4 regions of the Shewanella sp. 10N.7 genome follow, and region 3 is predicted to be linked to each of the others. Evidence: predicted binding sites of a transcription regulator. Region 3 holds the regulator's gene; each other region holds the start of a gene.
The links. The regulator LexA, encoded in region 3, represses DNA repair genes until DNA is damaged. The targets are predictions, from matches to a motif close to TACTGTATNNNNATACAGTA.
Positions count from the first base shown of each region.

Region 1 (4,505 bases), on a different contig from region 3:
GATCTGCAATATAAAGAATTTTTGATAAACCGACATTATCATCCAACGCCTAGAATTATTGCCGGTCAAGCTCTGCGTTCATTGGCTACCAGTGCCATTGATTTATCTGATGGATTAAATTCAGATATAAAGCATGTTTTAAAAGCCTCCAATGTCGGTGCGATTATTGATGTCAATGAATTGCCTTTATCCAAATCACTTCTTGAGTCTGTAGGTAAACATGAAGCAATTAATTACGCACTCACAGGCGGTGAAGATTATGAGCTATTATTTACAGTACCAGAAGCCCAGCGAGGCGCATTAGATACAGCCTTACTCCACGCCGGGGTTAAGTTTGTCAAAATAGGCCAAATTTGTGCCGGTGATAAATTACGACTTGTATCTGATGGACAACCTTTTGAGTTAGACGCGAAAAACTTTGAGCATTTTTAATGAAATTTTTATCTACTGATCCGGCAGTATTAAAGCTGTCTTTAAAAAATCCAGTACACTTCTTGGCGCTGGGTTTTGGTAGTGGTCTTGCTGCGAAAGCACCGGGTACATTTGGCACCCTTGCCGCTGTGCCATTGGTTTATTTAATGAGCCACTTAAGTTTGACTGCTTTTATTATTATTACTCTCATCAGCACGCTGGTGGGCTTTTATATTTGTGATAAAGCTGCAAAAGATATGGGCGTACATGATCATGGCGCCATTGTTTGGGATGAAGTTGCAGGCTTAATGATTACCATGATAGCTGCGCCTGCTGGGCTTATATGGCTTGTCATCGGTTTTGCATTGTTTCGTTTTTTCGATATCCTTAAACCTTGGCCTATCCGTTGGTTAGACGCAAAGGTTCATGGCGGATTTGGGATTATGATTGATGATGTCTTAGCTGGTATCTTTGCTCTAGTTTGTTTGCAGGCGATTTATTATTTCGTATAGAGCCATCTAAACAGTTATTGAAAGCAACATTACTTTCAGTAAATTAAAATTTCGTTTCAATAAGTAAAAAATAGAAAAGCCCACATTAAGTGGCTTTTTTGTTTGATAAATAAGTGCTAATTGCGGCTTGTTATCGAGCAAGATTGACTTAATCAGTGTAAAAGCTCTCGCGCATTTGCGAGTGCATTTTCAGTGATAACATCACCCGCCAGTAACCTTGCTAACTCACTGATGCGCTGCTCTTTATCAAGCGGTTTCATTTGAGTCTCAGTGCCACCACTTTTGGTAAACTTGTTCACTAACATATGTTGATGACCATTACCGGCAACTTGTGGTAAATGAGTCACACAGATAACTTGGGTCGATTCCCCCAAACTACGAAGCATTCGACCGACAACCGCTGCTGTCGGGCCAGAAATACCCACATCAACTTCATCGAATATTAATGTTGGGGTTGAAACTTTTCTAGCCGTGATGACCTGAATACCTAAGCCTATTCGAGATAACTCACCACCTGATGCCACTTTAGCAATAGGTTGTAAGGGCTGGCCTGGGTTGGTGGTTACTTGAAATTCTATTTGATCGCTGCCCATTAATGACTGTGACTCAGGATTAAAGTTAACCGCAATATTGAACTTGCCTTTAGGCATATTTAGCTCGTGTATTGACTGAGTTACCAGTTTATTGAGCTCTTTGGCATAACGTTGGCGGCTTTGGCTGAGTTTCTGTGCGTTTTTAATATAAGCGAGTTTACTGTCATCTAATTGTTGCTGAATCTCATCTAGACGGCTTGCATCGCTACTGAGCTCTGATAGTTCAGCTTTTAACTGCCCATGGTGCTCAGCTAGATATTCGGTCTGCACATGATGCTTGCGAGCCAGTTGCATTGCTTTAGATATTCGCTGCTCAAGAAAGGCAAAATGTTCAGGGTCTAACTCAATTCTACTGAGATAATCCTGCACTTCACTAGTGCTTTCTTGGACTTGTATTAAAGCTTCATTGAGCATTTCAGCAATGTTTTTAAGTGTAGGATCAAAGCTCTGTAAGCTGTCAGCGACTGTCACAGCGCGGTTAAGCAAAGATTCAATATTATGTTCGTCATCTTCACTGAGCAATTGGAGTGCGCTTTGACAACTTTCAATTAAGTCGGTGCCGTTTGCTAAGCGTTTATGTTCTTGCTCTATTTGTTCAAACTCGCCAGGTATTAAAGCAAACTCATCTAATTCTTCAACTTGATATTGCACCAGTTGTTTTCGTGCGATGCGCTCTTGTTGATTCTGTTGTAATTGTTTGAGTTCATTTTCAACATTTTTACAGCGCTGATAACTTTTAGTCACGCTATCAAGCAATAACTTATGATTGGCGTAGCTATCGAGTAGTGTGAGTTGATGTTCACTTTTTAGCATTGCGTGGTGTGCGTGTTGCCCATGGATCCCAACAAATAGTTGTCCAAGTGTTTTTAACTGCGAAAGTGGTACAGGGTTACCATTAATGTAAGCGCGAGAGCGCCCATCGGCACTGATGGTTCGACGTAATATACATTCATCTTCGACATCAAGATCGTTATCTTCAAGCCAGCGTTTGGCAAATGGCACATCATCTATTGTAAAGCGTGCGCTCACTTCAGCTTTATTGGCACCAGGTCTCACTGTATTGGCATCAGCGCGATTACCTAAGCATAAACCTAAGGCGTCTATTGCAATCGATTTACCCGCACCTGTTTCACCTGTAATGCTGGTCATGCCGGCTTTAAAGTCGAGTTCAAGAAAACGTACAATCGCGAAATTATTAATGCTTAATTGGCAAAGCATAATCAATCCTTGTGTGAATAATCATCAAACCACTGTATTTATAAACAGTTTACACTGTTTTTTTATACAGTAAAGTACTGGTTGTTGATTTCTGTTATGAGGATTTTAATCTCCATGTAAACAATAATATAAGCTGGCTCAGTTTATATTGTGGAGTAACTTCTCAATAATAGGCAGTGTAATAAAGGTGGCGATTGTACTGATTAAAATGCATTTAGCACTGGCTAAGCCATAGGTTTGATAGCGTTGGGCAAGTAAGTAAACACTCGCTGCAGTAGGAAGCGCCGCCAAAATAACGCCCATGATAAGCAACTCAGTATCAACATTAAAATACCGTAACAAGGCGTATGCGATAATGGGCTGAAATACCAGCTTTAACATATTTAGCACGGTCATTTCGATAGCAATGTGGTGTCTAGTTTCTGAGGGTTCTTCGCCGCCATGCATGGCTTTGGCTAACACCATACCGATTGCAAACAGCGCACACGGGCTAGATGTATTACCGATAAGTCGCATCATCACGCTTAGACTGTCAGGAATAGGGAGCTTAAGCGCTGAAGCTGCGACCCCAAGTACAGAGCCTATTACGATTGGATTACTGCTGAGTGCATTTAGCATGATAATAATGGGATGACGTTTTTGCTGCTTATTAATGTCGAGCTCCATGCTTACCATCACAAAGGCAAACATGACAATTGATAATAAACTGGCAATCGCAGCTGCTGTAATTGCATGGTTGTTTCCTGGATAGAGCATCATCATCAGAGGAATACCGATAAAGGCTGTGTTACCAAAACTGGTATTAAGCCCCCTGATAGCAGCTAATGCAGGTTGCTTTTTATCAGCTGATAACGAGATGACAGCTGTGACAAAATAGGTAACGAGCATTGTAATGCCAAATGATGCAATAAACCCCCATTGTAAAATTTCATCAATGTCAGTTTCGGCTAAGGCAATAAACAGTATTGCAGGGAAGGCAACATAGTAAACATATTCATTAAGGGTAAAGTCAGTATCATGTGGCAAGACTTTAAGCTTTTGTATAATAAAGCCTAAAAGCATGATTCCGAAAACGGCAATAAGAGGGGTAAGAATACTGGGCATCCCTCAATCCTTGTTAATGAGTAAAGTGATAATGATAGGCGCTAGTCGTGAGTGTTTTGCGATTCAAGCATAAAATACTCAATCATAATGTTGTAAATATTAAGGTGAAACTAATCGAGCGCAACCTTCAATAGCTTGTAGGTAATACAAGAAGTTTTGGCTGTAAGTTGAATGAGTCATAGCCTTTAATTTCGATTCTATTAAATGAGTCTACTTGAAATAACGTAAAAGAAAATGCGATTAAGGTCTTACTTTAGATGATAAAAACCTTCAAAGAAGTAAAGGGAGTGTTGCTGGCATCACTCCCACTATTAACTCTGATTAAACAGCGTCCCTTTTAGCTATTTACTGAGCGCTAATGCCAATATTTGATACACCAGCATCGACAATTTCTTTGCGTAACTCTTTAATAAATTCAGCAGATATTTTTGGATTAGCTTCAACAATATCCAACAACATCCCTTGAAGCTCTTTCTCTTCTTTCATAACAGGATGATTGAAAACAAACTCTTCGACTACTTCTTCGTTTAGCTCGTCTTGAAGTTCTTCAACACTGATTGCTTCGATATAATTGGCTACAGTGCTTGAAGACAGTTTACTGATGTTAGTAATATCTTCTTCTATTTTACCTTGAATGCCGCCTAGAAGCGTTGTTAATGCCACTGCT
Region 1 is NZ_JAJGZS010000007.1:27,083-31,587, reverse strand. Features, by position in the region: gene thiL (thiamine-phosphate kinase) at 1-432, shown strand, start outside; gene LMH66_RS06005 (phosphatidylglycerophosphatase A) at 432-923, shown strand; gene recN (DNA repair protein RecN) at 1,076-2,734, opposite strand; gene LMH66_RS05995 (AEC family transporter) at 2,873-3,838, opposite strand; gene LMH66_RS05990 (YjaG family protein) at 4,184-4,505, opposite strand, start outside.
Region 1: recN (DNA repair protein RecN) is a predicted target of LexA. The motif match lies at 2,787-2,806, and genes of this name have one in related genera.

Region 2 (4,505 bases), on a different contig from region 3:
AATCAACAATACTTTGTAGTTCTTTTGCATTAGGCAGACGCCAATCAGTTTGGCTTGCTGTTGTAGCTGTTTGGCACTGTTGTACTGCATCATCCCAATTGTTCGAGTCAGTGTCGGTTTGCTGCCACATTAAGCCTGTTGCATTATCACTCACTGTTTTATTGTTATTATCAACAAATTGATTAACACCATAGTCTGTATTACCTGTAACACAGCGAACATAATATTCTTTTGTATCTGTCGGGTAGCCTTTAATTCTTCCGTCAACATAGTTAACACCAAACATGGTTGGGTCGCCAAACATCGTGTTGCTGACATAAAGTGTGGTTGATGCATATTGACCATCAATGATGCGATCATTCTCGGAATTTAAATCCCCAAATGCCCAATCAAAAACAGTTCCCAAAACAATAAATTTATTAATCGGTTTGATAAAAATGGCGACGGAAAAGTATCGGCATCAGAGTTTCAAGCAGGTACAAAACGATTTAATCATTTTGATAAAAATAAAGATGGTTATATCACGGCTAATGAAGCCCCAACAGGACCTCCTAAAAATACAAAATAGAACATAGAACATAGAACATAATGTTGCAGTATATATTCTAAGCTTTTGTAAAATAGAGAGTATAACTATTTACTAACACGAGATATTCACGAGGCTTTAGATTTAAATGCCCGGTCATCATTATGTGCTTATTATTTGCACATAACGATGATTTATTGTTCTGTATATTTCAACTATCTATTTATAAGCGGCTATTTTTAAGTGATTGCTTCCAAATGCCTGTTTCTAAATGCCTGTTTCTAAATGCCTGTTTCGGCAAGCCTATATTATGATTTGTTTCTATTGATGGATAGCGTTACAGATTAGCATAATGCACGCATTGGTTTTGAACTGCGGTTTGCTTAAGCAACTGAGTGAATTGCGCCTTACCACCTGCTCTTTCATCATTTAACAATTTTTCCATGTGTTGTGCTTGTGAAACAACTTGCTCCATTGCCGTTTGTCTCGCCTGTTGTTCTGATTGCCCTGTTAATACTAATTGCTCAACAAGGTTTGAGTAATTCTCGTAAACCATGCCTTTGTAATAATCCGCTTCAGTCGCCATTGGTGTATGGGAATAAATGATAGAACAGCTCACGGCTGATTCTATGTTCGCCCTAGCTTGATCGATTTGGATTACAACTGACTGCTGCGTTGAATAGCTGGCATTTGCTGCCACAGAAAAGAAAGCAAACATTGCGACCATGATTAATTTTTTCATATTTAATATACCTTTTACGTCGATGCGAGTAAGCCAGTGATGTAGTTAACTTGTACTAAGGTAACGACTTTCATCATTTATTAGTTACCTTTTTGCGCCAGTTAGTTCCAAAGATCTTTTACATTACATACCGCTTTACTGAATTAGCTAACTTGATAGCTATTTTACCTACTTTTGTTAAACCTAAGCTGAACAACCAATTAACTTATTCAATTCATGATGGTTCTTTTTAAGAAGCCTCAACGCTATCTTTGAATAAATAACCAACAGATTGTTCAAATCGAATACAAATAAACGGAAATTATTGCCAATTTTACGGGGAGGACTATAATACTGTATAAATATACAGTTACTTTTAGATGTGAAATTTATGAACGTTATTCCTATTTTAGCCAGCGCTGGGATCACCGGGTTTGAGTCCCCTGCAGCAGAATATCGACAACTACCACTCAGTTTAGATGAACTGTTAATTGAGCACCCGAGTGCCACCTTCATTGGTCAAGCCAGTGGTGACTCAATGGAAAAGATAGGCATATTTGATAAAGATATTCTGATTGTCGATCGTCACGTCAACGTTGAAAACCATGATGTAATCGTGGCTAATTACAACGGCAACTTCGTCTGTAAGCTGATTGATACCAAGCGCCGATTACTGTTGTCGGCCAATGACCATCACAATAGCGTGTTAATCCAAGAGCACGACAATTTTAGTGTTGAGGGCGTGGTGATCCGTTCAATTCGTTGCCATCGCCAAAGTCCTTTATTAGTTAATGATTAGAATGGGCGGTTAACTTATGTACGCCTTGGTTGATGCCAATTCATTTTATTGTAGCGCTGAACAGGTTTTCAGACCTGAATGGCGCGGTCGCCCTATTGTTGTGTTATCCAATAATGACGGTTGTATTGTTGCCGCCAACCGACAAGCAAAAGCGTTAGGCATTGGTAAGTTTGGCCCTTACTTTGAAGTAAAAGACTTATGCCACGAACTTGGCGTAATTGCGCTCTCCTCTAACTATGAATTATATGGTTCGCTCTCTAGTGCGATGATGGACGTCATTGGCCGCTTCGCACCAGAGCAACACATATATTCAATTGATGAATCCTTCTTATCATTTAAACAAACTTATCCTGCAATTCCTTGCTTGCTGACCCATGCGGTTGATATACGCCGCGCAGTATGGAAAGAAACTCGCTTGCCTGTTTGTGTCGGTATCGGTGAAACCCTGACCCTAGCAAAAGTGGCAAACCATGCGGCAAAAAAACTGAGTGGCTATAATGGCGTTTGTTATATTGACTCAGTTCAGCAACGACAAAATATTCTCGCTAGCATGAAGGTCACCGATGTATGGGGAATTGGTTCTCGTATAGGCAAAAGGTTACAACAAATGGGCATTCAAACTGCACTTGCCCTTTCTAAACTCCAGCCAGGGCTTGCACGAAAAAGCTTTAGCATTGAAATAGAGCGCACGGTACGTGAATTGAATGGCGAAGAATGTAAGGGCTGGGACAGTGCTCGAGCAGATAAGCAGCAAATTTTTTCGACTCGCAGTGTCGGTGAACGCATCACAGACAAAGAGGCATTACTACAAGCCTTAAGTAAGCATGCTGGGATTGCGGCAGCGAAAGCACGCAAACAAGGTTCTGCAGCAAGTAGCTTACTCATTTTTGCCAGAAATTCCCCCTATGATGAACAGCCTAGCGGTTTTAAGTATCACTACCGCTGCGCGACGCCTACCAACGACAGTTGTGAACTCATCAGTCATGCAACAAGCATTGGAAGCCAACTGTTTAACCCCTCTACCCGTTATTATAAAATCGGCGTCGGGCTGGTGGACTTATGTCCTGTACAACATTTACAAGGTGATTTGTTCACGCCGCCTAAAGATCCTGCATTAATGCAAGTTTGTGATACGCTCAATCAACGTTATGGCACTGACTCCGTCTTTGTGGCTGCACAAGGTATTGGCGGAAAATGGCATATGCGCCGCGACTTACTGACACCGCAATACACCACCAGCTGGCAAGATATTCCTCAGGTTAGTTGCCGTTAAAATAAAGCGCCTGTGCATTTATTCAATGCTGTAATAGCTCAAGCAGCAGTTGTTCGAGCTTCAATTGCTCAATCACATCTATTCAATCTACAATCATTCAACCTACAGTCATTTAATCAACAGTCATTTAATCAACAGTCATTTAATCAACAGTCACTTAATCAACAGTCACTTAATCAACGTGACTCATAAGCTGCCACTCAATAAGCAGTGTATTGACCTTATATTGCCCATTTTATACCGCTAAACAACTTGTGCGCAGCAACAAAAACAGCGCCTAAACAACACAAAAATATAACGACATAGCAACGTGAATTACACACATATGGGCTTTTACAAGCTAATATCAGCATAATTGAATAAACCTCGACTGGATCATTGTTTTAGCGGCGAAAATATAGACAATACGCACCTTCAAATTTTTATCGGATTACTGTGCGTGCCTGAGTTTGCTTTAAATCAGTTATTTTTTATCCAAGCAATTGGATTTGTGTCAATGGCTATAGGTTGGTGGGCAAATAGCCAACAGAAAGACTGCAAATTTATTCATGGCAATATGGTTGCTGCAATACTTACTGCTGTTCATTTAGGTCTATTAGGCAGTTTTTTAGGCATGGCGAATCAACTGGTTAATGTTATCCGCTTTCGTTGCTGTCAAAGCCTCAATAAAGATGATTCAATTAACTTATCCCCTTTATTCCTGACTATGCTTTTTAGCGGTGTTGCGATACTACAGGGTTTTATGTGGGCTGAACATTGGAGTGAATGGTGTGCTGTCATGGCTGCTGTAGTCATGAGTGTTAGCCTATTCTACTTTGCAGGTAGCCAGTTAAGACTCGCTATGATAGCCAGTAACGCACTGAATCTTATGCTATCAATATATTTGATGTCATGGTCAGGAATACTCTATCAAGTAATGACGATGATTATTTTATCTCAAGGCCTGATTCAGCAGTATTTACAAAGCAAATCCTATATCGAAGCGAATAGCATCGGAATGAATAGTATCGAAGCGAATAATGACTGTGTTGAGCTGGTAAAATAGATAGAAAGTGAATTGAGTGTAAATGCTTAACTCACGAAGACATCCACCATTACAGCTCGATACATAAATTCGATACTTAAGCTCAATTACTTAAACTCAGTACAAAAGCCCAGCATTCCCCTATCTCCAACTCTTATCTTT
Region 2 is NZ_JAJGZS010000005.1:24,690-29,194, forward strand. Features, by position in the region: gene LMH66_RS04535 (DUF1566 domain-containing protein) at 1-406, opposite strand, end outside; gene LMH66_RS20555 (hypothetical protein) at 419-568, shown strand; gene LMH66_RS04540 (hypothetical protein) at 864-1,268, opposite strand; gene LMH66_RS04545 (LexA family protein) at 1,639-2,046, shown strand; gene LMH66_RS04550 (Y-family DNA polymerase) at 2,063-3,319, shown strand; gene LMH66_RS04555 (YgjV family protein) at 3,759-4,364, shown strand.
Region 2: LMH66_RS04545 (LexA family protein) is a predicted target of LexA. The motif match lies at 1,600-1,619, and genes of this name have one in related genera.

Region 3 (4,505 bases):
AAGTTTGGATCAACTAATTGCAATCCTGGCTGGAACAGTTCGGCGCGGATAACCATCGCCATTGCACCGCCAGTGAGAAACATGATGAAACTAAACCATAAATATAATGAGCCAATGTCTTTATGGTTAGTGGTTAAAATCCAGCGCATGATGCCTTTCGGCGCGCCATGATGGTGATCATCATGGCCATGGTCATCGTGAGACTGACCATCATGAGCTTCGGTTGTATCTTGTGTAATAGTGCTCATTTTAATCCCTTACTTTCCATGACCATCAACGTCAGAAGCCTGTACAGCATCTCCAGAATCATTACCCCAAGCGTTTCGCTCATAGGTAATAACTGCTGCGAGTTGTTGCGGTGTGAGTAGAGAGCCAAATGCCTGCATTGCTGTACCAGCTTTGCCATTGACGACAACTTCAATATGGCCGTCAACAGGCCCTGTAATCGCTGGGCTGCCGATTAATGAAGGGAAAGCACCAGGTAAACCTGTGCCAGCGGCTTGGTGACATGCGGCGCAATTGGTCATATAGACTTGCTCACCCATGGTCATCAGTTCTTCCATGGTTAAATCATCAAGTACGACTTCTGCTTTTGCTTCTTCTATCACTTCGGTCACAGCTTCAGTTGCAGCTTGTTCTACTTGGTCAGCGGTCGCTGGTAAGGTCACAGGCGTTGCAATGTCACTTGCAGGGCCAGATTCAGTTGTTGAACCGCCGCCATTAATATCAGCTGCTTGTACAACATCACCTGAGTTATTACCCCAAGCATTTCGCTCGTAAGTTACAACAGCTGCGATTTCTGTAGCAGTAAGCTGTTTAGCAAATGCTTGCATTGCAGTGCCTGCTTTACCATTAACCACGATATCAACATGATGACTTACCGGGCCTTTAATCAGTGGACTACCAATCAGAGATGGGAATACACCAGGAAGACCTGCACCGTTTGGTTGGTGACATGCGGCGCAAACGCCCATATAGACTTGCTCACCTTGAGCCATTAACTCGTCATATGTGAGTGTTTGTGAAAGTGAAGCTTCAGCTGCAGCTTTGGCATCTACGGCTAGCTGCTTTTGGTCAAGCAGCCATTGCTCATAATCAGCTTCGGAAACGGCTTCAACCACGATTGGCATAAAGCCGTGATCTTTACCGCACAACTCAGCACATTGGCCACGGTAGGTGCCGATTTTATCGATTTTTGTCCATGCTTCATTAATGAAGCCAGGGTTGGCATCTTTTTTAACCGCAAATGCAGGTACCCACCATGAGTGAATAACATCATCACTGGTCATCAAGAATCGAACTTTACGATTAATAGGTAATACGAGAGGTTTATCGACTTCTAATAAGTAAGTTTCAGTCTTTTCCGCAGAGCCTTGGATTTGCTCTGCTGGCGTTGAGAGTAAACTAAAAAACTCGACATCTTCGTTGAAATAGCTGTAATGCCATTTCCACTGAGAGCCAGTCACTTTAATGGTTAAATCTGCATCGCTAGGATCTTCCATAGCAATCAGAGTTTTAGTGGCAGGAATTGCCATACCAATAAGGATGATAAATGGCACGATTGTCCATGCTATTTCAACCTTGGTACTGTCATGAAAATCAGCCGGCACTGCGCCTTTTGATTTTCTGTGGTAGATCATTGAGTAAATCATGATCCCAAAGACCACAACACCTATAGCACAACAGATATATAGAATAATCATGTGGAGGTCATAAACCTTGCCACTGATTTCTGTTACGCCTTGCGTCATGTTAAGCGGCATATCAGCCGCCGCAAGCGGTACTGCAAATAGCAGCACCATTAATCCATACAACAATCGCTTCACAAGACCACTCCTCTGCCAATTGCGATTTGCAATAACAACAAGGAAAAGTCACACAGTAATACTCTGCTCTATGCAAACTTCTCTATTCCCGAAAAAGTTTGATCACTTCAAAGTACACGGTGGCTGCGAGTATCAATACTCGATTATTCTATTGGTTTATGGTGGCCACACTTGTACCTAATACTGAACTTTTCAATTCTTAAATTGACGCTTTTTATTCAAGGCTTTCTATACCGCATGGTACCAGCACAATCTTTACAGCGTTTTGTAGCTTTTTATCATTTTATAAACTCAAGAGTGACAGCAAATTGTTACTCTCTTGTTAACTACATTACTTGGAGATTAAATATTGATCAAGATCACTTTATCATCTAATTTGCTGAAAAAAGGCGCAAAAAAAAGCCCTTCACATAAATGAAGGGCTTTTTAAAGAGAGATTTGTTTAGTGAAAAGCAGATAAATTTAAGCTTGTTGGTGTTACAGAAGTATTGGCACCCATATGTTCATCATGTAAGTGAGTATTTACATCTTCAATGATGACACCTTGTGCTAATGCGCTTTTAGCAACCAATTGAATACGTCGATTATCACGCGCATCTAGTGGTGTAGTCCAAGTAATAACGGCACTGGAAGTACCACTTGTTAGTGCTTTTTCCATCGCCCAAAGCGTTTCTACTTCATCTTTAGTGTGAACAAGTAAAACACGATCCATGCGAACGTTAGCGTTAGCCAATATTTGTTTATAGCCAATATGCGGAGGATTAATCAGTACAATCCAACGACCTTGCTGACTTAAAATGGCCAAATGGCTGCACAACTGGGTTAACTCAGTTAAGCCTTGGTTGGCACTTTGCTTAGTTTCAATGCCTTGTTTAACTGGCGCAGTTGTTGATGTCATATCGACCCATAAGCCTGGATGACGTGGTGCATTACCTAATAATGTGTTCATAACCAACCTCCATTTCGGATAACGCCAACTGCAAGCCCTTCAATTGTCAGGCTCTGGCATGTTAAATCTACTTTAATCGGCGAATATTGTTCATTTTCTGCGTGCAGATAAACAACGTTGCCTTTCTTTTCAAAACGTTTAACTGTGACGTCATCATCTACACGAGCGACGACCACTTGACCATTTTTAGCTTGCTGCATTTTGTGAACAGCTAATAGGTCACCTTCAATAATGCCAATGTCTTTCATACTGTCGCCACGAACTCGTAGTAAGAAATTAGCATTTGGTTTGAACATTTCAGGATCAACTTGGAAGTATTGTTCAACATGTTCCAGCGCAAGAATAGGTTCACCTGCTGCAACTTGTCCGATAAGAGGGAGGCCTTCTTCAACTTCCTCTTCTTCCTGAATCATGCGGATTCCGCGTGAAGTGCCAGGAATAATTTCGATACAGCCTTTCTTCGCCAGCGCCTTTAAATGTTCTTCGGCAGCGTTAGCACTTTTAAAGCCTAATCTAGTGGCAATTTCTGCACGAGTCGGTGGCATACCTGTCTCAGCAATATTACATTTAATTAGTTCTAGAATTTCAGCTTGTCGTGGCGTTAAAGGTCTCATATTGATTCCTGTTTTTTTATACAGTGACTGTCATTATATACAGTATCTTTGGTCGCGCAAGTATTAACCAATGAAATTTATGGTATCTGCTGGTTTATTGTTGTTTTTATTATGTGGTATTGGGTTTTAGTTTATATAAATCAATGTCTTGATTGTTTTAGGGTATGTGTGATTTTTATTGGTACTAATTTTAATATTAGTACTTAACAGAGAGGTTTCAGGTCGATACAGTATATTTATACAGTACTGTTGATGCATTTCGTCCAGCATAAATCAGCGTTGGAATTGCTTAATTATTTTCAGCTAACGGCCTTCATATTGCCGCTCAATTGTTAAATACAGATAAGCAGGTTAGTGAATCCCATCTAGATTCTGGTATCCTATGCGCAATAAATCGTTGTAGATAATGCGAATACTCATGCTAAAACCAGATTCTATCATTGCTAAATCGTTGCGTTGGATTCAGAAATTAATGGTACACAGTGTTGTTGTGCCTGAAGATCCGTTCGCTGACTTAAATCTAGATCCAGAAAAGCCAGTGGTCTATGTCATGAAGACAGAGTCGCTGAGTGACATTGCTGCTTTGCATGAAATGTCGGCTAAGTTTGGCTTACCAAGTCCTTATGAAAGACTGGATGTTGATGGTTTAAATACCCCAAGAATTGTCTGTGTTGAAGGACGTAAGCCGCTGTTTGGCAAGCGTCACAGTGGTGAAAAATTTGTCGCCAATTTCACCAAACTACTCGAATTACATCAAAAGAATAAAGAGTTAGATATTCAGTTGGTGCCTGTTAGTCTTTATTGGGGACGTATTCCTGGTAAAGAAGATGACACCATGACCGCTGCAGTGTTTGAACGCGAAAACCCGACTTGGCTGCGTAAGTGGTTAATGATCCTGTTTTTAGGTCGCCATAACTTTATTCAATTCTCTAATGCAATGTCATTACGTTACATGGCTGATGAGCATGGTACGGATGTCAGTATTGCCCATAAACTCATCCGCGTTGCACGAGTCCATTTCAGACGTCAACGTAAAGTGATGACAGGACCGCAACTGCCAAACCGTCAGGCGATGTTCAACTCGTTACTTAAGTCAGAATCTATTACTAAAGCGAT
Region 3 is NZ_JAJGZS010000022.1:51,236-55,740, forward strand. Features, by position in the region: gene ctaD (cytochrome c oxidase subunit I) at 1-248, opposite strand, end outside; gene coxB (cytochrome c oxidase subunit II) at 258-1,826, opposite strand; gene LMH66_RS14435 (cell division inhibitor SulA) at 2,269-2,775, opposite strand; gene lexA (transcriptional repressor LexA) at 2,772-3,389, opposite strand; gene plsB (glycerol-3-phosphate 1-O-acyltransferase PlsB) at 3,808-4,505, shown strand, end outside.

Region 4 (4,505 bases), on a different contig from region 3:
GCTTCATTGAACAAAGGCGATAACTCTTCAAAGGTACTAACAAGCTGCTCGTCATTCATACCTGCAATCATGTCTGCATATAAATCGTAACGGTGGTAGCTGTCTGGATTTAAGTAAGTTTTGTTAGTGATTTCACTGACGCTAAAGTTGTCTTTAGGGCCCTTTAATGGGCTAGCTTTGTGAATGACTTCGCCTTGTGCCATGTTATCGACAAAGACCACAAATTGGCGTGCGATATCCTTTTTAAGGATCATCGATTCGATTTTCATGCCATCAGCCATAGCAATGGTTTTTTGTTCCACAAAATCATCGCTTTCAGTCAGTGCAGGTAAAGGCTCAACGACCACTTCAGGTTCTGCAGGAATAACTTCAGGCTCAATGATTTCAGGTTCAACAATCACTTCTTCAATTGGCTCTTGCTCGATTGGCTGCTCTGGCACAGGTTCTGGTAATTGAACAGGGATAGGCTCAATGATTTCAGGTTCCTTTTCTGAAGTGAAATAGAAATACCCCGCCCCCGCTAATAATACGGCTACCGTGATCCCAATGACGCCTGCATTGCTACCACTTGATTTATCTGATTGTGGTGTCGCTCTGTCTTCTTGATTGACTTGCATTTCTATTCCTTAGCTTTAAACGTCGAAAGTGGAACTGAACACGGGATAAAGTCTATCTAACTTAAAATCAGACTATTTAGCCTTAAGCTCAAATCTCATTCTGCAATATTCCTAAGACTTGTCTAGTGATAACAGCTTAGGTTAACAATAATTTATGCTTGTACGTATTGTTGGCGATCACCTAACCAACGGTGAATGATGCCATCAACATTATCAGGGACTTGTTGCATGACATGTGCGGCTAACTTTTGCGTATTATCAATTAAATACTGGTCTCTGACCAAGTCGGCAATTTTCATCTCTGCGAGCCCTGTTTGACGTGTACCTAGGACTTCACCTGGGCCACGAATTTCTAAATCTTTTTGTGCAATCACAAAGCCATCACTGGTTTCGCGTAACACCCCTAAACGTTTGGTCGCCGTTTGCGATAAAGGCGCTTTATAGAGTAATACACAGTGACTGGCAATCGAGCCACGTCCCACGCGACCACGTAACTGATGTAGTTGCGCTAAGCCTAAACGTTCAGGGTTTTCGATAATCATTAAGCTGGCATTGGGCACATCCACACCGACTTCAATCACAGTGGTTGCTACTAATAAATGTAGCTCACCTGCTTTAAATTGGGCCATTATTTGTTGCTTCTCAGCGCTTTTCATCCGCCCATGAACTAGGCCTATTTTAAGCTCTGGTAGTAAATGACTGAGTTCTTCGGCTGTATCTTCAGCGGCTTGGCACTCGAGCACTTCAGACTCTTCAATTAAGGTACAGACCCAATAAATTTGTCGATTGTCATTTAGTGCAGCTTGTTTCACTCGCTCAATCACTTGATCACGGCGATTATCACTGATGGCGACAGTAGATACTGGCGTTCGACCTGGTGGCAACTCATCAATCACCGAGGTTTCTAAATCGGCGTAAGCCGTCATAGCGAGAGTTCGGGGAATAGGTGTCGCCGTCATAATTAACTGATGAGGATGAAAACCTTGGCTGACGCCTTTTTCACGCAAGCCTAAACGTTGATGCACCCCAAAACGGTGTTGCTCATCAATGATAATTAATGCGAGTTTATTAAAGCTAACTTGCTCTTGGAAAATGGCGTGAGTGCCAATCACCATTTGCGCGCTGCCATCTGCGATGTCCGCTAACGATTGCGCTCTTGCTTTGCCTTTTAATTTTCCTGCAAGCCAGCCAATTTTTAGCCCCAGTGGCTCAAACCATGCAGCAAAGTTAACCGCGTGTTGTTCTGCCAGCAATTCAGTGGGCGCCATCATAGCGACTTGGTAGCCATTTTCTATTGCTTGTAGCGCCGCGAGCGCCGCGACTAAGGTTTTTCCGGAGCCTACATCCCCTTGCACTAAACGCATCATTGGGGTGGGTTGTTCGATATCACGGCTAATATCAGCGCCGACTCGTTGTTGTGCGCCTGTCGGCTTAAATGGCAATGCTTTCAAAAATGGATTTAGCAACTGACCTGTAGCGGGCAAGGTCACAGCCTTATCAAGGTTATTACGCTGACGTAGTTTCAGCATGCTTAAGTTATGTGCCAGTAACTCTTCTTGCACTAAGCGCTGCTGAGCTGGGTGCATACCAAGCTCTAAATCAGACTGTTCAATGTCGTTTGGGGGGCGATGAATGAGGTGAAGCGCGCGGCCAATGCTCATATTATTGGGCTGTAACTCGCTAGGCAATAACTCGGTTAATCCACCTTGTGTTAATTGATTTAAGGCTTGTTCGGTCAGTTTAATCCAGCTGGCTTGCTTTAGGCCTTCAGTGGATGGATAAATAGGCGTAAGCGAATCACTCAAAGCAGGGTTTTCACCTTCTTTGATGATTTTGTATTCGGGATGAATGATCTCGAAGTGACGTTTGCCACGTTTTATTTCGCCATAAGCACGAATGATGGCGCCGTTTTGCATGCCATTACGTTGGGCAACTGAGAAGTTGAAAAAGCGCAGAGTCAGCATGCCGCTGTCATCAGCTATGGTGCAGGTCAGCATACGTCTGCGACCGGGTACGATTTGGGTCGAAACGATTTCAGCTTCAACAGTGCCGTACATGGCAGGATATAGACTGGCAATAGGATAGATTTGGGTGCGGTCTTCATAGCGCATAGGCAAATGAAACAGTATATCTTGCACTGTTTTAATACCCAGTTTTTCGAGCTTTTCGGCGACTTTTTTCGCGACGCCTTTTAAGTCGGTTATAGGAACCTGATCCAATGGTTGCAAATCCACAATGCCTTTATAGTGTCTGGTAACGACTTTATTTACGGTTTATCTCATTTTGCGCTTAGCAGGCAAAGAGAGTTATCCAAAGAGTTATACAACTCACTTTGCAGCGTTAATCAATGCTAGGGACAATAGTACTGTAAATATATACATATGTATGGCTTATCTTAGCAGAGTTTTAAAACAAGGCAATAATATTACCTGATTCTATGCTAAGCGACTCTATAACCAGCCTTTTTGTTTAGCAATCCGCGCTGCATCAATGCGATTGGTGGCATTTAGCTTACTGATTGCTTCGGACAGGTAATTACGTAATGTGCCTTCGGCAATAAATAATTGTGCTGCAATATCACTGGTTGATAAGCCTTCGCTGGCAAGCCTTAAGGCTTTGCGCTCTTTATCATTGAGTGGATCGATATCGCCAATTGCGCTGATCGCCAATTCGGGATCAATAACCTTTTTACCAGACATCACCTGCTTAATGGCTGACAGTAAGCTCTCGGTTGGGGCATCTTTAAGTAAAAAACCTTCAACCCCAGCGGTTAGTGCGCGCTTTATGTAACCCGCACGGCCAAAGGTTGTCAGGATAATAATCTTAGTTTTATGGGATGAGTCAGCTTGATATTGCTGCAGCCATTGTGCGAGTTCGAGCCCCGTATGTTGTGGCATCTCAATATCACTGAGCAGTAAATCAAAGGACTGCTGTTTTAATAACGCCATCGCTTGGGCGCCATCTTCGGCTTCGGTGACTTCTACCTTACCGAGTGCGGCATCGTCTGTCAGGGTTAGCAATGCAGAAAGTGCCCCACGCACCATAGCTTGATCTTCTGCCAGTAAAATTCTCATTCAACCACGTCCTTGTTTTGTGCTATTTGTTGGGCTGAAAGTGGTAAAGAAATTATAAATCGATAACCCTCTTCCGTAGTGTAATTAAACTCACCTGATAACAACTCGACTCGTTCTCTGATTCCTTTAAGCCCGTTGCCTTCAATGATCTCCTTAGTCGATGCATTGTCGCTAAAGCTAATGCTCAGTTGTTCATCTTCATGGGCGAACTGCCATACACATTCAGTGGCATTGCCATGTTTAATTGTATTATTGACCAATTCGGTGAACATTAACCCTAATTGTGATTCATGTAATGCAGGCATCTTGGGTAATGTCCCTTTGAGATGCACTTCAATACTTTGTTCACGCAATAACCCCGTTAACTGCTGCAGCGTATCGGTTAGCCCTTTATGTTTATAGTCCGATACCGTCTGACGTATTTGGCTTAGGCTTTCACGAGCAATATCGGCCAGTTGACTCAAGTGTTGTTGGGCTAAAGGTAAATTCCCTGTTTCAACTAATTTTTCAGCCAGCTGGGCTTTAAGGGCAATAGACGACAAGTTGTGACCCATAATGTCATGTAAATCACGGGCAATACGTTCTCGTTCTAACGCGGTTGCGAGGCTGGCTATTTCATCGCTTGATTGACGCTGCTGACGTCTCACTCGCTCGCTGTTGTGTTCAATCACGCCAAGTAATCCCACGACAAACATGATGAGCATGCCATAGAGCGGGAAGTAATAGGCTTCAAATCCAATCAGAAAATCCAGAGTCCACAACCATCCAGATAAAATGAAAAAGCAGAATACTGCGGTGCGAAGCGAATAGAAAA
Region 4 is NZ_JAJGZS010000018.1:40,144-44,648, forward strand. Features, by position in the region: gene LMH66_RS12570 (DUF3014 domain-containing protein) at 1-617, opposite strand, end outside; gene recG (ATP-dependent DNA helicase RecG) at 770-2,845, opposite strand; gene LMH66_RS12580 (response regulator transcription factor) at 3,068-3,691, opposite strand; gene LMH66_RS12585 (sensor histidine kinase) at 3,688-4,505, opposite strand, start outside.
Region 4: recG (ATP-dependent DNA helicase RecG) is a predicted target of LexA. The motif match lies at 2,981-3,000, and genes of this name have one in related genera.